Regions from separate parts of the uncultured Intestinibacter sp. genome, predicted to be linked through region 2. Evidence: riboswitches for the same ligand, from Rfam matches in the RefSeq annotation. Region 2 holds a riboswitch; the other holds the start of a gene.

Region 1 (11,350 bases), on a different contig from region 2:
TTATTTGTAATCTCACTCATATATTTACCTCCTTATATTAATTAGTTTCTAGTGCGAGCACACATGATTTAAATCTATAGTCGTCTTTTAAATCTGAAAATATAGGATTATCTTTTACACCACTTATAACACTTTGTTTTATTAATTCATGGCTTCTTGGTGTATTTACTCCTAAATCTAATTCCTTTAACCAATTTTCGATTTTGTCAAAAAATTCATCACCTCTTAATTTGAAATTATATATATTTTTTATACATACATCTGTGTATTTTTGTATTAACTCTAAAGCTTTTTCATTTTGTTTATTAATTGCATATCCTTGTGCAGTTGCAAGATATAAATTTACTGTTGTATTTGGATGTAGCTCATCTAAATTGAACAATTCACATATTCCAGCTGCTCTTTTAAAACATTCTTCAATAATATCTAATTTATCCATATTTAATACAATTTGTTGAGATATATTACCCACTAAACTTATAAGATTTTGATATATACAAATTTGAGTAATTTCACTTGCTTTATTCATATTTCCTAATAATTTAAAGCTCATGCTAATAAGCTCGGCATCTTGACTAAAAGTTTTTACATCCTCTCCTAATATTTCTAAAACTTCTGTTGGTTTATTATCCATAATCAATGAAAGTAATTCTAAATTTATTGCATCTTTTATTAATTGAGGATTTTCACTTTCTTCTCTTATTCTTATACATAATTCTCGTGCTCTATTTAAAACTTTTTCTTTATTATTAAATAACATATAGTGGTTTAAATAAAGTACTACCATTTGCTTTAAAAATTCAAAACAAGAATAATATTTTTTTATATACTCCTCACATTTTCCAAAAACATCATTTGGATCTTTTTGAGCAAATTCTTGTGCTAATTCATAATAAATCTTTTGTATATCTTGTTTTGTAAGCTGTGGCTCATATCCAATAAGCTCATCTAAAGATATATTAAATAATGTCGCAAGTTGAGGAAGTAATACTATATCCGGGTATGTTATGTTGTTTTCCCATTTTGAAACTGATGATTTTGATACTCCTATATAACTCGCAAGTTCATCTTGCGTAATTCCTTTACTTCGTCTAAATTTCGTTATGTTTTTTCCTATGTTAATTTTATTCATATATTTCACCTCTTTATATTTAAATTATATGTTTTAAATTAATACCAAACAATGGAGTTAAAAGCTACTTTTGTAGAAAAAGTTTCTCAAAGTGAAACTTTTTTAATTCTATCCACAACTACATAAAAATATAATAATCTACTACTTAGATTTATAATTTTTTATATTGAAAAATATTTTTCCATGTGTTACCATAAAATTGTAATTAAAATATATACAGGGGAGCTTTTGCTGAGATTGAATTTTTTCTAAACCCTCCGAACCTGCCGGATAATGCCGAGAAGGGAGTTTATATTATTGTATTTATATACATTAATTTGAATCTTCATCGTACATTATTTGTACGATTTTTTATTTTGTATGATAAATTTTAATAATTTTCAAAACACATCTAAATGTATTTATATAAAATAAATCTATCTATTTGAAAATTATTTAAAATGTATATTTTATTGTACAAAATTTCTACAATAGTTTTAATCTAAATTCCTTTCCAATAAAATCTCCATGTATATATATTTTCAATATTGTTTAAATTTAACTAGTTAAAAATACTTGCAAGTAATTATATTTTAAATCTAAATTTAAGGAGAAAAATATGAATTACACAACTCAAATGGATGCCGCAAGAAAAGGCATTATAACAAATGAAATGAAACAAGTAAGTGAATACGAAAATATAAATATAGACGAATTAGTAAATTTAGTGGCTCAAGGTAGGGTTTGTATTCCTGCGAATAAAAACCATAGATGCTTAAAACCTTATGGTATTGGCAAAAAATTAAAAACTAAAATAAATGTAAACCTTGGAACATCTAGAGACTGTCTCGATATGGATTTAGAAATGCAAAAAGTTATGAGCGCTGTAAATATGGGAGCCGAATCAATAATGGACCTTAGCTCTTATGGAGACACTCAAAAATTCAGAAGAAAATTAATAAAAGAATGCCCTGCAATAATCGGTACAGTACCAATATACGATGCTGTTGTCTATTATAACAAACCACTTAAAACTATCACTGCGAAAGAATGGATTGATGTAGTCAGAATGCACGCCCAAGATGGTGTCGATTTTATGACTATTCATTGTGGTGTAAATAAACATACAGCAGAGCGTTTTAAACAATCAAAACGCCTTACAAATATAGTATCTAGAGGTGGGTCTATAATATTTGCTTGGATGGAGTTGACAGGAAACGAAAACCCATTTTTTGAATTTTATGATGAAGTTTTAGATATTTGCAGAGAATATGATGTGACAATAAGTCTAGGAGATGCATGCAGACCAGGAAGTGTCCACGATGCTGGAGATATATCTCAAATAGAAGAATTAGTAACATTAGGTGAACTTACTAATAGAGCTTGGGCAAAAGATGTTCAAGTTATGATAGAAGGTCCTGGCCATATGCCACTTAATCAAATAAAAGCAAATATGGAAATCCAAGAAACTATATGTAACGGTGCCCCTTTTTATGTATTAGGTCCTCTTGTTACAGATGTCGCTCCTGGATACGATCATATAACTTCTGCAATAGGTGGAGCAATCGCTGCAACATATGGAGCTTCTTTCTTATGCTATGTCACTCCAGCTGAACACCTTCGACTTCCTAATCTAGAAGATGTAAAAGAAGGTATAATAGCATCTAAAATCGCAGCCCACGCTGCTGATATTGCCAAGGGAATTCCTGGCGCAATAGATTGGGATAATAAAATGAGCGAGGCTAGACGTGAATTAGATTGGGAAAAAATGTTTGACCTAGCAATCGATAGCGAAAAGGCAAGACGATACAGAGCTGAATCAAAACCAGAAAACGAAGATACTTGCACAATGTGTGGAAAAATGTGTGCAGTTAGAAATATAAATAAAATCCTAAAAGGTGAAGACGTAGATATAATGGAATAAATCTAAAAATATCAGACTCATTTTTAGATTTAATACCTAATACGCTAACAAATAAAAAGACGGGTAATTCCCGTCTTTTTATTTTTCATTTATTTTATTTAATCTTTAATTATTAATCTTTTAATTCAGATACTATTCTTAATAAATCAAGTAATATATTTACAAAGTCTAAGTATAAATTAAGTACATGTATTGATAAGTCATTTCTACAAGTTACTCCGCCAGATTGAATATCGTATTTTAATAAACTCACATCATATAAGATATATGCCGAGAATAATATTATACCTAGTCCACTTACTGCTATATTAAAAACTGTTCCTTGTATAAATATATTTACAATACTCATTCCTATAAGAACTACTAATCCTACAAGTAAAGTACTTCCAAGCCCAATATAGTGTCCTGCTGGTTTTCTATGTGATATCAATGCTAATAAAGCGAATAATACACATGTCCCTAAAACTACATTCATAAATAATGTTGTCCCTAAATCATATAGGTAGTAAGTTAAAATAGGATACATAAGTATACCATCTACAAAAGTAAATAGATATACAAAGTTCATTGAAAAACTTCTAGGTATTACATTTTTTCTAGATAACAATGAAAATAATAAAAGACCTACAACTAAAACCCCTATAAAAATATTAGCAACATATACTAATGATGCTGGAATAAACATTTTTCCAAATAAAAAACCAATAAACATAAATACTATTGATATAGATAGATATTTGAATACTGCTTCCATTGGATTTTCTACTGTCATATAAGTTGATTTATTCATAATTTTACCTCTCCTTCTAAATTTATATTTTTATAATTTATACATCTTTTATAATTTAATTATATAACTCTTATTTATATTAAATTATTACTATTTGGTAAAATTTATTGTATTTTTAATTTTCTTTGTTTACAATTCTGTTTTTTATTTTTTCCATGCGTAAGTCTAAGTCTGCACTAATTTGAGCACAGTCTAATAATTCTCGCCTTAATAACTCTTCTTCATCTTGTGGTATATCTTTTTTATAGCTAAGTTTATGTTCTAAACTAGCCCAAAAATCCATAGCAATAGTTCTAAGCTGTACCTCTACCCTCATATTTTTCTTTTCATCTTTTAAAAATATCGGTATTTCAACGATAAGATGAAGACTTCTATAACCATTTGGCTTTGGATTTTTTATGTAATCTTTCACCTCAATTAATTTTATATCATCTTGTTGCAATAAACAGTCAGCCAATACATATATATCTTCCGGAAAAGAACATATCACTCTTACTCCTGCTATATCATTTAAATTCTTTTCTATAGATTCTACAGTAAGCGGCACATCTTTTTTAGCTAACTTTTTTACTATACTATCTGGTGATTTTAATCTAGTTTTGATTGTTTCAATTGGATTTCTATCGTATTCAAGCGAAAATTCTTGATTCAACACTTTAAATTTTGTTTCTACTTCCATAATGGCGCACTTATAGTAAGCCATCAATCTCTTGAAAGGCATAACATTATATTCAAATTTATCAATAGCATTATTGTTGACTAATGCTTTAACAACCGGATCAACTAATTTTCCTCTTATCATACTCTACATAACTCCTATATACTCTCATTATTTAAAACCTTAAATTAGATTATCTTTTGAAATATAAAGAAATATAATTTCATATATACTATAAAATATTTATACCCAATTATTTTCAAAGTATAAATATATAAATTTTTCTAAAATTATTTAATAATACTTTATTATATTAATTATATATTATTATAATTTTATGTACTCTATATTAAGCCCTTTAAAAATCAAATTTATGTCTAGTATTTTATATCATTAATCATATAATTCAGTTTATATTATAATATGTCTTATATATTAAAAGTTCTCCTATTTTTAAATAGATTTACTTTCCTTTTAACTAAAAAAGACGAGTATTTCTCGCCTTTTTGATATTTAATAAGTTGTATTTTACTTATTTACAATTCTATTTTTTATATCTTCCATACGTCTATCTAATTCTGAACTTGCTTGTGCACATTCCAAAAGCTCTCGTTTTAATATATTAGCTTCTCCATCTGGTATTTCTTTGTTGTAGCTTAGTTTATGATCCAAACTTGCCCAAAAATCCATAGCAATAGTTCTAAGTTGTACCTCTACTCTCATATTTTTCTTTTCATCTTTTAGATATATTGGAACTTCTATTATTAGATGCAAACTTCTATATCCATTTGGCTTGGGATTTTTTATGTAATCTTTAACCTCAATTAATTTAACGTCGTCTTGTTGCAAAAGACAATCTGCTAATAAGTATATATCCTCTGTAAAAGAGCATATTACTCTAACTCCTGCAACATCACTTAGATTTTCTGTTATTGATCTTGTTGTAAGAGATAAATTTCGTCTAGTTAACTTTTTTACTATACTTTCTGGTGATTTCAATCTTGTCTTTATTGTTTCTATTGGGTTTCTATCGTATTCAAGTGAAAACTCTTGATTTAATACATTGAACTTTGTTTCCACCTGCATAATGGCACAATTGTAGTATGCCATTAGTTTTTTGAAAGGCATCATGTTATCTTCAATTATGTCTATGACATTATTATTAACTAATGCCTTCATAACTGGTTCCATAAATTTTTGTTTTATCATGATTTACTTAACTCCTATTTTATTATTAAATTTGCTTATAATCATCAACTTTAATAATTTATTTAAAGTAATTATGTTACTTACCCTCTTATGTTAATTCTATCCTAACATAGTTTTCTATATTTAACCTTAACACATGGATTTAATATGTACACAACAAAATAAGATATACAAAGTTTCTTTATATATCTCTTATATATTCTTTATTATATTTATTATTCTTTTATAATTTTATGTACTTAACTTTAAAAATAAAACTTTATAAAATTTTTATAAACTAAAAAATAAAGAGGTAAGTTAAATCTTACCCCTTTATATTAATTAAAATGAGCTACAAATGTTTCTATTGTGATATTTATTGTCTTTTGTTCTATCTTCTTTAGATGCAAGTAATTCTTCTAACATCTTTTTATATTTACTGTCATTTGTAACTCTTATATGACTTTCTATAAGATAAATGCTGTTTGTCTTAGGTCTTTTCTTTCTTATGTTATTATCAATTATTGTCTTAGCCATATCAAAACTTTGAATATGAGTATGCCCATTTTTAAAGTTTTTCTTAGTATTATATACTATATAGCCTCTCTTAACCCTCAAGATAATATATCCTTCTCTTTCATAAATTTTTTCTGCGCCTGCTGTTTTATTAGATTTTGGTATTTGAAATTCTACAATATTATTACTACAAACTTTGTTTTTTATAGGATCCACGACTTTAATCATAATAACACCCCAATTATCTTATTTTATATTAAGATGGTAAATTTTTTAATATTTACCTATCTTACTTTAATTGTAAATAAATAAAATTCTAAATTGGTTACATTTATGTTAATTTTTTCTTTATTTTTAATACAAATAAATTTTAGGAAAGTTATATCTTCCAAGCATAGCTCATATTTTGTAAATCTACCATATGTTTATAAAGACCATCATTTTTAATTAATTCTTCTGATGTACCTTCTTCTGATACTTTACCATTTTCTAAAACAACTAAATGTGATGCAGTTGCAATAGTTCTCATTCTATGAGCTATCATTATTACTGTTTTGTGTTGAATTAATTTTGATAAAGCCCTTTGTACATAAGTTTCACTTTCAACGTCTAAAGATGCACTAGCTTCATCTAAAAGTATTATTGGAGCATCTTTTAATATTGCTCTTGCGATTGAAATTCTTTGTCTTTGACCTCCAGATAATTTTGAACCATTTTCTCCGATAACTGTATCATAACCATCTGGTAAGTTATCTACAAATTCATCGCAAAATGCTAATTTTGCAGCTCTTTTAACTTCTTCGTCAGTCGCATCTTTTTTACCTATTCTTATATTTTCAAGGATTGTATTGTTAAATAATACAACATCTTGGAATACTATTGAGAATTTAGACAAAAGCACTTCTGGGTCAACTGTAGAAATATCTACTCCACCTATTTTTATTTTTCCTTTATCTAAATCATAAAATCTAGCTATTAAAGATGCACAAGTCGTCTTTCCTCCGCCACTATTTCCGACTAATGCTGTTATTTCATCTTGTTTTGCAGTAAAGCTAACATTGTCTAATACTGGTTTTCCAGGTTGATATGAGAAACTTACATCTTCAAACTCGATATCATAATTATCAGGTTCAAAAGTATCTCCTCCTGTTTGAAGTTTATAATCATTTATATTGTTTAGTCTATCTACTCTTGATTCACAACTTATAATCGCAGCTAAATTTTGTAATGTTGCATTTAGTGGATCGTATAATCTAGATGCAACTATTAAAAATAACATAAACACTTCTAATGTTATTTCCCCTGACATTAAGTATTTAACTCCGAAAATAACTACTGTAGCAATACCAAGTTTAAGCACAAGTTGTGAGCTTACTACAAATAATGCATTTGTAAGTTCTGCTTTTATTTGACTCTTTTCACAATTATCAATAGCGTCATCTACTTCTTGTAGATATTGTTCCGTAAAATTACTAGCTTTTAAATCCCTAACTGTTTCTAATCCCTCTTGTATTTTTTCTGTTCTTATAAGCTGTATATCTCTATCTTTATGACCTACAGCGCTTAATTTTCTCTTTGCCAATAAAATTAAAATAATCGCAACAGGAACACACCAAACTGCAGCTATTGACATTTTAACATCAAAGGCAAACATTCCTATTGAAAGTAAAACAGTCGAAACTATTGAACCTACAAATTCAGGAATAAAGTGTGATAGTGCCTGTTCCATATAAGTGACATCTGATAAAATTGTAGTTGTTAAATCTGATAAATCCCTTTTTGAGAAAAATGACATAGGGAATTTTCTAAGTTTTTCTGCTACATTTATTCTAAGTCGTGCACTTTCTGTATATGTGTTTAAAAATGTCATATTATATTGGATATAGTGAGCTATATAAATAAGTACAAATACTACTATAAATTCTACAATATAAACACCTACTGAAAATTCATATGACTTATCTGCTAATATTTTTAGCAAATCACAAGTGAAAAAGTATAAAACCCCTATAGACATTGCAATTATAATATAAGATATTGTGCAAGATATACACGCTTTAATTAAATTCTTTGCCCCTAATTCAGTTAAGGCAAATTTCTTTTGTATTTTTTCTAGCAGCATACAAATTCACCCACTTTCCAATCTATAGATTGACGATATTCAGACCACATCTTAGCATATAATCCATTCTTATCTACTAATTCTTTATGTATACCACTTTCAACTATTTTTCCATCATCGACAACATAGATACAATCTACATTTACTATTGTAGATAGACGATGAGCTATCATTATTGTAGTTTTATTTTTAGATAATTCTAATATAGCTTTTTGCATTAAATATTCATTATCACTATCTGCATATGCTGTTGCTTCGTCTAATAATAAGATAGGTGCATTTTTAACTATTGCTCTTGCTAAAGTTATTCTTTGAGTTTCTCCTCCTGATAAATACACACCTTCTGTACCTATTTTAGTATCAAGACCTGTATCAAACTTAGATATAATATCGTCGCATTGTGCTTTGTGAAGTGCATCTAAAACATCTTTTTTATCTACATCAAAGCCCATTTTGATATTTTCATACAAGCTTTTCTTTAATAATTTATTATCTTGGAACACGAATGATATTTTATCCATAAGATCTTTTTCATTCATATCTTTTACATTTATTCCACCTATTTCGATTGAGCCTTTTGTAACATCGTAAAATCTAGGTATTAAAGATACTAAAGTTGATTTACCACCACCGCTTTTTCCGATAAATGCGACAGTTGTTCCACTTTTAATATCTAAATTTATGTTGTGAAGTACTTCAACATCAGTATCTGGATAAGTAAATGAAACATTATTAAATTTAATATTGTAATTACTTAATTTTTGTGATGTTTGAGGATACTTAACTATTTCTTTCTTTGTTATACTTTCTATACGATTTAGAGCATCTTCTGCCAACATTGTATTTTCACTTGCAAACATAATTTTATTAGTTGTAACTGCAAGTATTGGTGTAAATATTACATAAAACATAAAGTCTGGAAGTAAAGAAGAAACATTAAATCCATTTAGAACTAAAATCATCATACTTCCTATTAAGAATATAAATATACTATTTACAAATGCTGTAAATCCAGTCATAGGTCTACGTAATTTATTAGTATAACCTACTGAAAATTTTTCATAATTTTTTATTGATTTATGAAAACGTTCAAAAGAGAAAACTGTTTGTTGAAATGTCTTTACAACTGGTATCCCTCTTATATATTCAACTGCTTCGTTGCTCATTTCCTCTAGAGCATCCATATATTGTTTCATTGATTGTGCTAAATCTTTTCCAAGCATTTTTGACATATTTACAAATGCTAAAGCTAAAGGAATTAAAGATGCAATCCCAAATCTCCAGTTAAATATAAATAAACAAACAACTGCAGCAATTAATGTCGTTACAAGTTGAACCATATCTGGTAGTTGATGTGCTAAATAAGTCTCTGTTGATGCTGCTGATTCGTCAATTATTTTTCTTACTTTACCACTTCCTTCTTTTGATAAATATCCCATAGGAAGTTTCATAACGTGATGAATAGCATCTTTTCTCATATTTGATGCTATTCTAAAAGCTGCTAAATGTGAGCATATAAGTGATAAAACATATACAAGTATTCCTACTACAGCAAAAGTAAATGCATACCATCCATATCTAGCTGCGTCACTTGCCAAGCTAAAATTTGGATATACATCTAGTATGACTTGTATTACCTTCCATATCCATACAAAAGGCATTAATAATAAAATTGCACTTATAAATGATAAAAATAGTGATAACATTGTTAAGTACTTATGATTGCCTGCATAAGCAAATAGTTTTTTTAATATTGCCATGCGATTACCTCCTTCTTAAATAATCTTGAATTTCATTTGCAATAACAGTGTACTATTTTACCCCTTGCAATTCTACTCCAATACAATATAATTAATCCATTTTGATATCCGATTTTCTATATTGTTGTGGTGTCATATTTACATATTTAGAAAAAGCTGCTGAGTATTTGCTGGGATTTGAATACCCAATTTTATTGGCTATTTCTATAATAGGTATATCTGTTTTTTTCAAAAGCCCAATACTATATTCTATTCTGTATTGTTTAAACCAAGTGTATATTGGAACACCGTAAATCTCTTTGAATATTTTTCTCAAAGTATTGATATTTATATTGCATTCTTGGGCTAATCTATTAAAATCAGGTTTTATACTTAGATTTTGAGAAAGATAGTTTTTGATGGATTTAACAGTTTCTATTTGATTTTTAGGATAATATCTTTTTTTATCTTGTATCATTTCAAAATCACTATGTGATAAAAATAATAATAATTCTAGCACTTTTATTTTTAAATAATCCACTTTGACATCATCATCAACACTATACATTTCCATAAATATATGCTGTATTTGTTGAGTGGCTCTCATTATATATATGTCATTATTTAAAGTAAGTTTTTTTGAAATTAGGTTTATATCTATATTAAATTCAGAGAATATCTCGTTATTTTTCGCTTTTTCAGTATCTATTAAAACTTCTAACCCTTCATAATATCCAAAAGTGAAAAATTCATTACTTTTGTTTAATGACCATCTGCTAATTGATAAATCACCCTCTGTAAGATATGCATAATATTCTTGATCATATAGACACTCAAACTTTCCCCTCAAACAGTGATTTATCTCGATATATTTCGTACTATTATTGTCTATTACTGTTTTTGGAGCTTCATAGCAATGAAATCTATTATATATTATTTGCACTCCATTATATACATCTATACAGTACATTCTTCCCTCTCCACCTAGTTTGTCTATCATATATTCTGTTTCATAATGGTTTATTTTTTCCTTGTTTAATATAGGTATATTACAGTTTTCAAGCATAGAATCTTCTTCCCCTTTTATAGTTTGATTTTAAGTTAATTATATTGATATTGGTAATCACTGTCAAATAATAAGGGTGAGTTTTATTGAAAATTAATAGATATATAAACATTGCCATAAATTCAAGTAGATGATTTTAAATTAAAAATAATATAAATTATTATAAAGAAACTAGAAATATAGTATAATGAAAAATAATTATACAATTGTTATAAAATCCGAACTAAAGATCAGAG
Region 2 (11,350 bases):
TTATCTGCAATAATATCTGAGAAAAAGCCAAAACCTAAAATTATAGAAAGTGAAGAGAAAAATTTATAAATGGAAATTGATTATGAAAAATTTACTTATAAATTAGACGAACTAAAAAATATACCTCAGTCATCAGGAGTATATTTTATGAAAGATAAAGACAATAGGCTGTTGTATATTGGAAAATCAAAAAATCTAAACAAGCGAATAAAAAGCTATTTTCTAAATTCAAGAGATCGCTCTAATAAAATTGAGATAATGATAAAAAATATTTCTCATATAGAGATTATAAAAACAGATACAGAGTTTGATGCACTTTTTTTAGAATGTAAAAATATACACAAATTAAAACCTATGTACAACACACTTCTCAAAAATTACGATAAATACAAATATATATGTTTAGATGAAAAAGATCACAATATAATTAAAATAAAAAGTGAAATAGAAGATGACGGAATTTATTTTGGACCGTATTCATTTAAAAAAAAGCTTGAAACTATAAAAGAAATAATTATAAAAATATACAAACTTCCAATATGTAAAAAACAAAATAAATGTATACGCTATGATTTAAATAAGTGTATAGGAGTATGTAGGGGAAATATAGAAAATGATAAAAGATTAGATATAGTAAAAAATATAAAAGACAATTTAAATGGAAAAAGTAATTTTGTAATAGAGAAATTAAATGAAGAGATGAATATAAAAATTCAAAATCTGAAATTTGAAGAAGCAGCAAAAATAAAAGAAGAAATCGATTTATTTTCAGCTATTGTAAAAAAACAAAAATATCTTTTAAATTTAAACAGGGATATAGTATTTTGGATAAAGATAAAAGACTATAAATATAAGATTTACTATATAACATCTTTTGAGATAAATTATGAAAAGATAATCGATGCAAGATATCCAAGTCAGATAAAAAATGTAGCAGATGAAATAAAAGACATTATTTCACAAAAAAAAGGCGAAAAAAGCGCTCTTGAAAAAGAGAAAATAGATTATATAAATATAATAAATCAATATATAAAAAATACAAAAGATAGGGGATATATAATAGTTAAATAATTGTATATCTATGAAAGGGTGAGTAATTTGAACAACAAAATTAAAAATATAAAGGAACTTCACAAAGGGGATTTTATAAGTTTATACGACTTAGAATATAAAAATAAGTTAAATCAAGATAAGCACTGGAGTGTGGCTACTAGAAAAGATAAAGAAGCTTTAGAAGAGTTTTATTTAAAAAATAAAGAAGACAAAGTTGATGCTGTTTGTATAGTTGCATATCATGTAAAATATAAAAAATTAGTTATAATAAAACAATTTAGAGTCCCTGTAAATGACTACTTATACGAACTTCCAGCAGGTCTTGTAGATAAAGAAGATAAAGATATAATTCAAGCCGTAAAAAGAGAATTAAAAGAAGAGACAGGTTTAAATTTACTTGATATAAACGAAAATTATACAATGGAAAAAGCATATCTTTCACCGGGAATGACAGATGAATCTATTGCATTAGTTTTTTGTACATGTGATGGAGAGCTAAATAAAGACAACTTAGAAGATGATGAAGATATAGAAGCTATGCTAATATCACAAGATAGAGCAAATGATATATTAAAATCAAAAGAAAAAATGGATGTAAAGGCGTTTTTAATGTTACAAAACTTTGCATTATTAGGAGAAAAACTGTTTTTATAAATTAGAAAAAGTTAAAAAAACAAAATAATAAAGGAAAGTCAAAAGATACCTCTAATTATTAATTATTATAAATAATTGGAGGTTTTATTATGTCTAAAACAGTAATCATTTATACAACAAAATACAATACAACAAAAAAATATGCAGGATGGCTTGCGATAAAGATAGATGCTGATTTATATGAACTTTCTGATATAAGGGGATCTGATTTAAAAAACTACGACACTATAATATTTGGCGCACCTATAGAAAATGGATATATAAGAGGTGTTGAGTTTATAAAAGATAATATTCAAAAAATAAAAGATAAACAAATTATTATATTTTATGTGGGCCTAGGCTTATATACATTAGATGAAATCATGCTTTTTAATTTCTTGCCTACATATAAATATAAAAATATAAAATTTTTTGAACTTATGGGAGATTTTAATTATAAAAGATTGAATTTTATGGATAAAATTAGAGTGAAATACGGCTCAGGAAAAATTACTTCTGATTTAGTCGATTTAAAAAAGGATATAAAAAACGCCAAAAAAGAAAATATAAATCCAATCTTGAAATTTTTAGAAGGAAATAAAGATAACAGTTTGATATAAAATAAGTATTTTATATCAACTATTTATAAAATACTTGATAATAATTATCGATATCTAGTAAAAATAATTATTATCAAAATGATAATTTTTTACACCTAAATCCTGGAATTTGGTTGACATATCAAAATGATAATAATATAATATAATTATCAAAATGATAAATGGCAAATAATGGGAGGGTTAGTGAATGATATATTACAACGCTTTAGATTTGATAGGGAATACACCTATTTTAAATTTAAAACAAATAGGATATCCGAACTTATTTGTTAAGCTAGAAAAAACAAATCCAGGTGGCAGTATAAAAGATAGAGCAGCGTTATATATGATTAATGGAGCAGAAGAAAAAGGAATATTAAATAAAGATAGTGTTTTAGTTGAAGCTACAAGTGGCAATACGGGTATTGCTCTTGCAATGGCAGGCAAACTAAAAGGATACAAGGTAATAATTATAATGCCTGAGACTATGAGTATTGAAAGAAGACAATTAGTAAAAGCATTTGGAGCAGAATTAATACTTACAGATGGCTCAAAGGGTATGGCAGGTTCAATAGATAAAGCAAATGAATTATTAGATAAAAACTCAAATTATGTATGTCTAGGGCAATTTGATAATGAAGATAATCCAAAAGCACATTATGAAACCACAGGTCCAGAAATACTAAAAGAAGTAAAAAATGTATCTACAGTTGTTGCAGGAATTGGTTCTGCAGGAACTATAGTAGGAGTAGGAAAATATTTAAAAGAAAAAAATAAAGACATAAAAACAGTATCTGATGAAGATGCTTATAAAATAGTTAAGCTTATGGCAAATAAACTTGGAATATTAGTAGGAATATCATCTGGTGCTAATATATTTGGCGCTATGAAATTATGTGATGAAAATCCAGATGAGGTTGTAGTTACAGTAGCTCCCGACGGTGTAGACAAATATATGTCTATGGGAATATTTTAAAATTTATAAAGGAAGGTCGTATACAGTATGTTTTATCATGTTAGAAAAGATTTACAATTTATAGTGGACTCAGATCCAGCAGCTAGAAATAAAATAGAATTATTTTTACTTTATCCATCGATTCACGCGATGATTATGTATAGAATATCGCATTTTTTTTATACTAAAAAGAGATTTTTTATAGCTAGATTAATCTCTCAAATATCAAGATTTTTTACACAAATTGAAATACATCCAGGTGCACAAATCGGCGAAGGAATATTAATAGATCACGGAAGTGGAGTAGTTATAGGAGAAACAGCTATAATAGGAGACAGAGTTACGATTTATCAAGGCGCTACAATTGGGGCAACTGGAAATGAAAATACCTTTAAAAGACATCCGACTATAGGCTCAGATGTAGTAATAGGCTCGGGTGCAAAAATATTAGGTCCAGTTACAATTGGAAATAATGTCAAAGTTGGTGCTAATAGCGTAGTTTTAGAAGATGTACCAGATAACTGTACAGCAGTTGGAATTCCAGCTCAAATAAAAACACGTCGCAAATTTGATGTAGTGGAAAATAATGGAGAATATGTAGCTGATTATGTAATTTAAAAAAATTAAAAACTTTATGAATTAATATTTATATTCTGTAAATAATAAGATAGAAGTTTATAAAATATTCATGGAGGTTTTAATATGAAAGCTAGTGTTGATAAAGATACATGTATAGGATGTGGACTATGTGAATCAATTTGTTCTGAAGTTTTTACACTTGCAGATGATGGATATGCAGAAGCTATTACTTCAGACGTTCCAGAAGATTGCAAAGATGCTACAGTTGAAGCTAGAGACAGCTGTCCAGTTAATGCAATCGACGTAGAAGAATAACAAAGTAAGAAATTAAGTAGTGTCAGTATAATTTTACTGGCACTATTTTTAATTAATAATTAAAAATTAAAAGTACATCAATTTGTATAAATAAATATTTTAAAACTTTAAAAAAAGTTATATATTTATATATAGCTTATAAAATTTATATTGGAGGAAAGATGTACTATACATATATAATAAGATGCAAGGATAATTCTCTATACACTGGTTACACAACTGATGTAAAGAGGCGAATGAGAGAACACCAAACTGGTATAAACAGTAAGTATACCAAATCTAGAGGATTTTCAAATTTAGAGATATATTTTTCATGTAAAACAAAGAGTGAAGCTATGAAATTAGAATATAAAATAAAACAAAAAAGTAGATATCAAAAATTAAATATAATAGAAAATCCAAGTGATTTTATAGAAAATTTAAAAAAAGAAGGCTTTATAATTTTAGATTATAGCAAAGATATATAGCTAATTTTAATTTTAAAACAAATATATATTTTTATATATCTAAAAAATTTTATTGACAAATAAAAAAATAAATACTAATCTAGTATTAGATACAACAAAAATATAAGTGCTAGGGGAGCCATGTGCTGAGAAGTTTTACTGACCCTCAAACCTGATCTGGATAATGCCAGCGTAGGAAAGCATACGGAAAAAGTTATTTATTTAGAATTTATTTAGATATACTCAATTTTAGTATATTTAAAAATTATAATTAAAAAATAGAAAGTATGCTGTACCTATCGGTACAGCTTTTTTTATTTTCAGGAAATTATACATTATTTGGTTTTTAGATGATTTATAATTTCCAACTTATTAATTTAAGCAAGGCAATCTACGATTCGTTGGCGCCATGAACGTAGTGAATTTTTTTATGAAATTTAGTTAGGAGGTAGGATATGAGAAATTATAAAATTCCAACACTTACAATAGCTGGATCTGACTGTTCAGGAGGAGCTGGGATTCAAGCTGATTTAAAGACATTTAGTGCTATTGGGACTTATGGAATGAGTGTTATAACCGCTATAACAGCTCAAAATACAGAAGGTGTGTTTGATGTAGAAGAGCTTTCAAAGGATATAATAAAGGGACAATTAAAGGCTGTATTTGAAGATATTTATCCAAAAGGTGTAAAAATTGGTATGGTGTCAAGCCCTGAGATTATTTTGGAAATAGCTGAAAATTTAAAAAAATATAATCCAGAAATTGTAGTAGTAGACCCTGTTATGATATCTAAAAGTGGATACTCACTTTTAAGACCAGAAGCTAAAGAAAATCTAATTAAATACTTAATACCTATGGCGTATTTAGTTACTCCAAATGTTCCAGAAGCAGAAGAAATTACTGGAATAAAGATAGAAAATGTTGAAGATATGAAAAAAGCGGGTAAAGAAATATTAAACCTAGGACCTAAATATGTGCTTATGAAGGGTGGACATTTAGATGGTGATGCTGTAGATATTCTTATGGGTGAAAACTTATTTGAAGTATTTTCATCAGAGAGAATAAATAAAAAAAATACACATGGAACAGGTTGCACATTATCTTCTGCAATAACTTCACACATAGCGCTTGGATATGATGTAGTTGAAGCTGTTAGACTTAGTAAGATATACATAACAGAAGCTATAAGACATAGTTTTGATATAGGTCATGGAGTAGGACCTGTAAATCACTTTTATAAATTTGAAAAAGTAGATTAATTGAATTTATAAAAAGTTTTATAGTATTTAAAAAATAATATAACTAAATAAAAATAGGGGAGATTTAAAATGTATAAATTAATAGATAAAGTAAAAGAATTAAATCCATTAGTATTACATTACACAAATAATGTAACGATAACAGATTGTGCAAATATGACTTTAGCAATAGGAGCTAGTCCTTTAATGAGCTTTTCATATGAAGAAGTAGAAGATATGGTTTCAATTGCAAGTGCTGTTGTTATAAATATAGGAACTATGAATTCATCATACTTAGATTTATTTATAAAAGCAGGAAAAGCAGCAAACAAATACAATAAGCCAGTAGTTTTAGATCCAGTTGGTGTTTTTGCAAGCAAAGCTAGAGGTGAGCTTACTAATAAATTATTAAACGAAGTAAACTTCACTGTAGTTCGCGGAAATATATCAGAAATTAAATTTATAGGTGGACTTGACGTTGCTGGAAAAGGTGTAGACTCATTTGATGATGGTTCTGATGCATCAGAAATTGTAAAATCAGTAGCTAAAAAATTAAACTGCACAGTAGTAGCATCTGGTATAACAGATTTAGTAAGTGATGGTGAAAAAGTATATAAAATATTTAACGGAACTTATAAACTTAAAAAATTAACAGGAACAGGTTGTATGTCTTCAAGTTTAATTGCTAGTTTCTTGCCTTGTACTGATAAGCCTATAGAAGCTGCATTTATGGGTACTTTAGCTATGAGTTTAAGTGGAGAACTAGCAGATGTTACAAATCCTGGTGTTGGAACTTTCAAAACTTATTTATTCGACAATATAGATTCATTAGACGTAAATACTTTTGAAAAATATGCAAAAGTAGAATTATAAAAACTTAAAATACAAGATATTTCAAAAATACAGATATATTTAAGTTGTTTTGTTTTGAGGAGAAAGATATGTTATTTACAGATTATTTATATGAAAGCAGTAAAGAAATATGGGATAAATATTTAGAGCATCCTTTTTTAGTAGAACTTGGTGAAGGGACATTAGATAAAGAGAAATTTAGAAAATATCTAATTCAAGATTACCTATATCTAATAGAATACGCAAAAGTATACGCTATGGCTTGTGTCAAAAGCAGAAATATGAAAGAGCTTAAAAAGTTTTACAGTGGTATTGGAGGAAGTATTGAGACAGAAACAGCAAACCATATAATGTATTTAAAAGACTTTGGCGAAAACATAGAAGATATGGAATTTAAGTATAAATTAAATATGACAAATGAAAGTTATACAAGCTATATGAAGTCTATATCAATTACAGGGACTATAGAAGAAATAGTGGCAGCTGTACTTCCATGCACATGGAGCTACAATTATATAGGTTTAAAATTAAAAGAAAAATATAAAGATAAATTAGAAGGAAACTTTTTTGAAAGTTGGATAGAAACTTATGCAAGCGACGAATATGTTGCTTTTAAAAATGAATGGCTAGATTTTACAAACGAGATTTGTCAAAATCTTTCAGATAAAACAAAAGAAAAATTAAAAGATATATTTATAAGAGCCAGTATATACGAATTAGAATTTTGGGATATGGCTTACAAAGGAGAATAAGGAGGAAATTATTATGAATATGAATTATATATACGTAGCACTTTGTTTTATACCTCTAGTTTTATATATAATAAAACTTAGAAACTTTGAATTAACTGTTAAGAAAATGGTAGTTATAGCGATGTTTTCTGGATTATCATTTATACTTAGCAAAATAGTATTTATACAATATCCACAAGGTGGAAGTATTAACTTATTATCATCACTACCTATACTTTTAATCGGTCTTATATACGGGCCAATTGAAGGTATGACAACAGGTCTTATAACTGGTGTTTTAGGATTATTTGGAGGATATATAATTCACCCAGTACAATTATTCTTAGATTTTATAATACCACCTATGATTTTAGGTCTTAGCGGAATGTTTGGATCTAACTCAAGAGTAAAAGTATTTTTCGGGTGCTTAATCGTAGTATTTTTAAAATGTTGTGTACACGTAGTATCAGGAGTTGTGTTCTTTGCATCATATGCAGAACAATTTAATATGGGACCATGGTTATATTCAATAGTATATAACTTCTCTTGTGCAGGTGTAGAAGGCTTTTTAAGCTTAATAGTAGCGACTATATTACCGCTTGAAAAAATTAAAAGAGAAGCTAATAAAGGTCATAAAGCAAGTGCATAAGAAAATATTAATTAAAAAATATAGTACAAATTAAAAAATAGAAATTTATACAATAAGAAATAAATTAGTTGTAAGTTTAATCGGAGGGAAGTATGAAGGAAAATTTAAGAGATGACTTAAAAATGTATTTGATAACTGATTCAGATATATTAAAAGGTCGTGATTTTTATAAATGTATAGAAGATGGGCTAAAAGCTGGGGTTACTATGCTTCAACTTCGTGAAAAAAACGCAGACGGCGGCGAATTTTTAGAAAAAGCACTTAAATTAAGAGAGCTTACTAAAAAATACAACGCAAAATTTATAATAGACGACAGAATAGATATAGCACTACTTTGTGATGCAGACGGAGTACACGTTGGACAAAGCGATATAGATGCTAAAAGTGCTAGAAAACTAATAGGGGAAGATAAAATCCTAGGCGTATCAGCAAGAACTATTGAGGAAGCAAAACGTGCAAAAGAAGACGGAGCAGATTACATTGGAATAGGAGCAATGTTTAGCACAAGCACAAAATTAGATGCAAAGAGCGTATCTTTTGAAACATTAAAAGAAATAAAAGACAATGTCGATATTCCATTTGTATTAATCGGTGGAATTAATTTAGGCAATGTGGAAAAGTTAAAGCAATTTAACCCAGATGGATATGTGATAATATCTGCAATATTAAAAGAAGAAGATATATATGCAGAAGTCAAAAAATGGCTTGATGTAATTTAATATTTAAATTTTGAAAATACCGTAGACCAAATTTATAAGATGGTTTGCGGTATTTTTTTAATTAAATATAATATATAGTATTTTAGATACTGTAATTTTAAAAAATTTGTAAAAATTCGTAATCAAAAAAGGAATTTTTATATGTAATGTAAAATTAATAAGATATATAGAAAAGTATTTAGATGGCATTAAAAGTTTGTATTTCATAAAATATAGAAAAAACTTTTAAAAGGAGGGAGTTGTATGAACATAAATGAATATAATAACCTTTTAAATAAATACATTAAATTATTATTTGAGAAAAATAAATTGATAATGAGAGATGCGCCTTATACAGAATCAAAATTTTTATTTCATTTTGGGGACTTGATGATAGAAGAATTAAGACATAATAAAAATATAAAAGAGCTTAGAATAAAACAAAATATTTATGAAAATTACTTTGGTTTAAAAAGGGAAAAAGAAATAAAAAATATACAACAAGAAATAGATAGACAAACTGGAATTTTATCTAAACAAATTTGTGAATTAGAAGTAAAATGTGAAAAATCAAAAGAAGTGTTGAGTCTTAGAGAAAAAAATAAAGGTAAAAAAGACTTGCTAGATTCATTATTTTTAGATGTGATATCTGTTATGCATCCATCGATATACAGTCTAAAAAGCAATAATTTATGGGAGAGAGCTAAAAATGCTTATCTAAATTACGATGATACAACTCTTATGTTGCTTAAAAACTTAAAAGTCAATAAGAGAAAAGATTTAAACATAGCTGACTTAAAAAACGATATATTTTTACTACAAAATGAGATAATATGCATGAAAAGAAGATATCCTTATTATTTAGAAAACAACCTTTTAAGTAGTGAATGGGTAGAATCATATAATAAAGAGATAAATACAAGAATAAAAAAATTACAAGTTGAAGAAAAACAAATTTTTGAAAAGCTTGTTTAAATTACATGAAAACGTTTTATGTTAAAGGGTGCATCCTAAGTAATTTATAAAGTAGAGCGTTATCAAGGACGCTAAAAAGGTTACAAAGACATATTAAAAGTTGATTTCTGAATTAAAAAGGAATCAACATCATACAGAGTTTCTTTCAGAGAAAGAAATAATTATAAATAAACCCTATACATATAGGCACTTTTTCTAGTGTCTTGTGTATAGGGTTTATTTATTATAAATCGGTTATAATCAATTTAATTATTTTCTATATGCAACTTTTATTATGCATAGGTATCCTGCTATACCACCGCATATAGCACATATAGTTCCTTTGAATATCATCATTTGCATAACTGTAAGTGGAGCTATGTTAAATAAGAATACTATTATTGATGATAATATTATTGTTAAAGCACAAGTAACAAGTCCTATTATTATAGAGAACACAAATAAGTGATTTGGAAGATATTTTTCAAATTTGTGTACACCTTCTTGTGAGCTAAATTTACCTTTTTCTAAATCTTTAGCAGTTAAAGGCATAACTATAAGTGCTAAAAGGAATCCTAATAAGAATGTAGTAAATGTAAGGTCTTTTATTATATCAGCACTACCAAACATAGCGTCTGGATGAGATTTCTCCATAAGATAGAATATTCCTGCATTTATTAAACCATTTATAATACCATATCCGATAGTACATTTTGATAAAAGATAACTTTTAAAATTGTTTTCTGTATTTGACATGACTTTCTCCTTTTAAATTTCTTTTTTTTTATTTTTCCTAATTTATAAAATAATATTACTTTAAATTAAACTTTTAAAATCTTTTGTTGACATGAAGTTAACTCTAAGTGCTACACTGTAAATAAGTGATTTATTTTACATTAAAAATTGATATTATGGATCCTTGTAATAAAAATTTCTTGTAAAATAATTAGAATTAACTCAGAGCATAAATGCTATTATAGCACAATGAATTAGAATTTATTTCTTGAAAAAATTGGATGAGTTCAATTCCCATAAATGGAATAATTATTTAAATTAGGTATAAAATGTTAAGGAGGTATAATTATGGCAATATCAGATTTTGCAAAGGAGTATAATGATAAAATGTTTCCAGGGTATAAATCAAAACTATATGATACAGACCCAGAATTTTTAGAGTTATTTGATAATTTTACTTTTGATGAGGTTACAAATCAAAATGACTTAGACGACCATACTAAGTTTATGGCTATATTAGCTACACTTCTAGGATGTGGGGGAATTGATGAGTTTAAGATGATGCTTCCAGCAGCTTATAATTTTGAGGTTAGTCCTGTAGAGATAAAAGAAATTGTATATCAGTCGGTTGCGTATTTAGGAATCGGTAGAGTGCGCCCATTTTTAGATGCAGTAAATGAATTTTTAACTAAAAAAGGTATAAAATTACCATTAGAAGGACAAGCTACAACAAATAGGAAAAATAGAGTAGAAAAAGGAAATGAAGCTCAAGTAGCTATATTCGGGGAAAATATGAGAAACTTCCAAAATATTGGAGATGAAGATACTCGCCATATAAATAAATGGCTAGCAGGTAATTGTTTTGGGGATTACTATACAAGAAATGGACTTAACTTAAAACAAAGAGAGATGA

Evidence for each region. A riboswitch is a leader RNA that binds a small molecule or an ion and turns the genes downstream of it on or off. The one in region 2 is predicted to bind thiamine pyrophosphate.
Region 1: it holds a riboswitch for thiamine pyrophosphate, as region 2 does, so the genes downstream of both, thiC (phosphomethylpyrimidine synthase ThiC) here and thiD (bifunctional hydroxymethylpyrimidine kinase/phosphomethylpyrimidine kinase) in region 2, are expected to answer to the same signal.

What each region holds. Positions count from the first base shown of each region.
Region 1 is NZ_CABQXJ010000025.1:2,216-13,565, forward strand. It holds gene RDX53_RS06305 (PLDc N-terminal domain-containing protein) at 1-20, opposite strand, end outside; gene RDX53_RS06310 (helix-turn-helix domain-containing protein) at 38-1,132, opposite strand; TPP riboswitch at 1,341-1,436, shown strand; gene thiC (phosphomethylpyrimidine synthase ThiC) at 1,731-3,035, shown strand; gene RDX53_RS06320 (Bax inhibitor-1 family protein) at 3,148-3,825, opposite strand; gene RDX53_RS06325 (GTP pyrophosphokinase family protein) at 3,941-4,627, opposite strand; gene RDX53_RS06330 (GTP pyrophosphokinase family protein) at 5,012-5,692, opposite strand; gene RDX53_RS06335 (hypothetical protein) at 6,014-6,415, opposite strand; gene RDX53_RS06340 (ABC transporter ATP-binding protein) at 6,567-8,309, opposite strand; gene RDX53_RS06345 (ABC transporter ATP-binding protein) at 8,300-10,069, opposite strand; gene RDX53_RS06350 (AraC family transcriptional regulator) at 10,161-11,114, opposite strand.
Region 2 is NZ_CABQXJ010000021.1:25,180-36,529, forward strand. It holds gene RDX53_RS05720 (DMT family transporter) at 1-69, shown strand, start outside; gene RDX53_RS05725 (GIY-YIG nuclease family protein) at 70-1,071, shown strand; gene RDX53_RS05730 (NUDIX hydrolase) at 1,090-1,707, shown strand; gene RDX53_RS05735 (flavodoxin domain-containing protein) at 1,797-2,306, shown strand; gene RDX53_RS05740 (cysteine synthase family protein) at 2,494-3,261, shown strand; gene epsC (serine O-acetyltransferase EpsC) at 3,289-3,858, shown strand; gene RDX53_RS05750 (ferredoxin) at 3,943-4,134, shown strand; gene RDX53_RS05755 (GIY-YIG nuclease family protein) at 4,296-4,601, shown strand; TPP riboswitch at 4,703-4,796, shown strand; gene thiD (bifunctional hydroxymethylpyrimidine kinase/phosphomethylpyrimidine kinase) at 5,036-5,839, shown strand; gene thiM (hydroxyethylthiazole kinase) at 5,909-6,691, shown strand; gene tenA (thiaminase II) at 6,760-7,422, shown strand; gene thiT (energy-coupled thiamine transporter ThiT) at 7,436-8,050, shown strand; gene thiE (thiamine phosphate synthase) at 8,143-8,769, shown strand; gene RDX53_RS05785 (hypothetical protein) at 9,013-9,723, shown strand; gene RDX53_RS05790 (hypothetical protein) at 9,973-10,458, opposite strand; gene RDX53_RS05795 (carboxymuconolactone decarboxylase family protein) at 10,786-11,350, shown strand, end outside.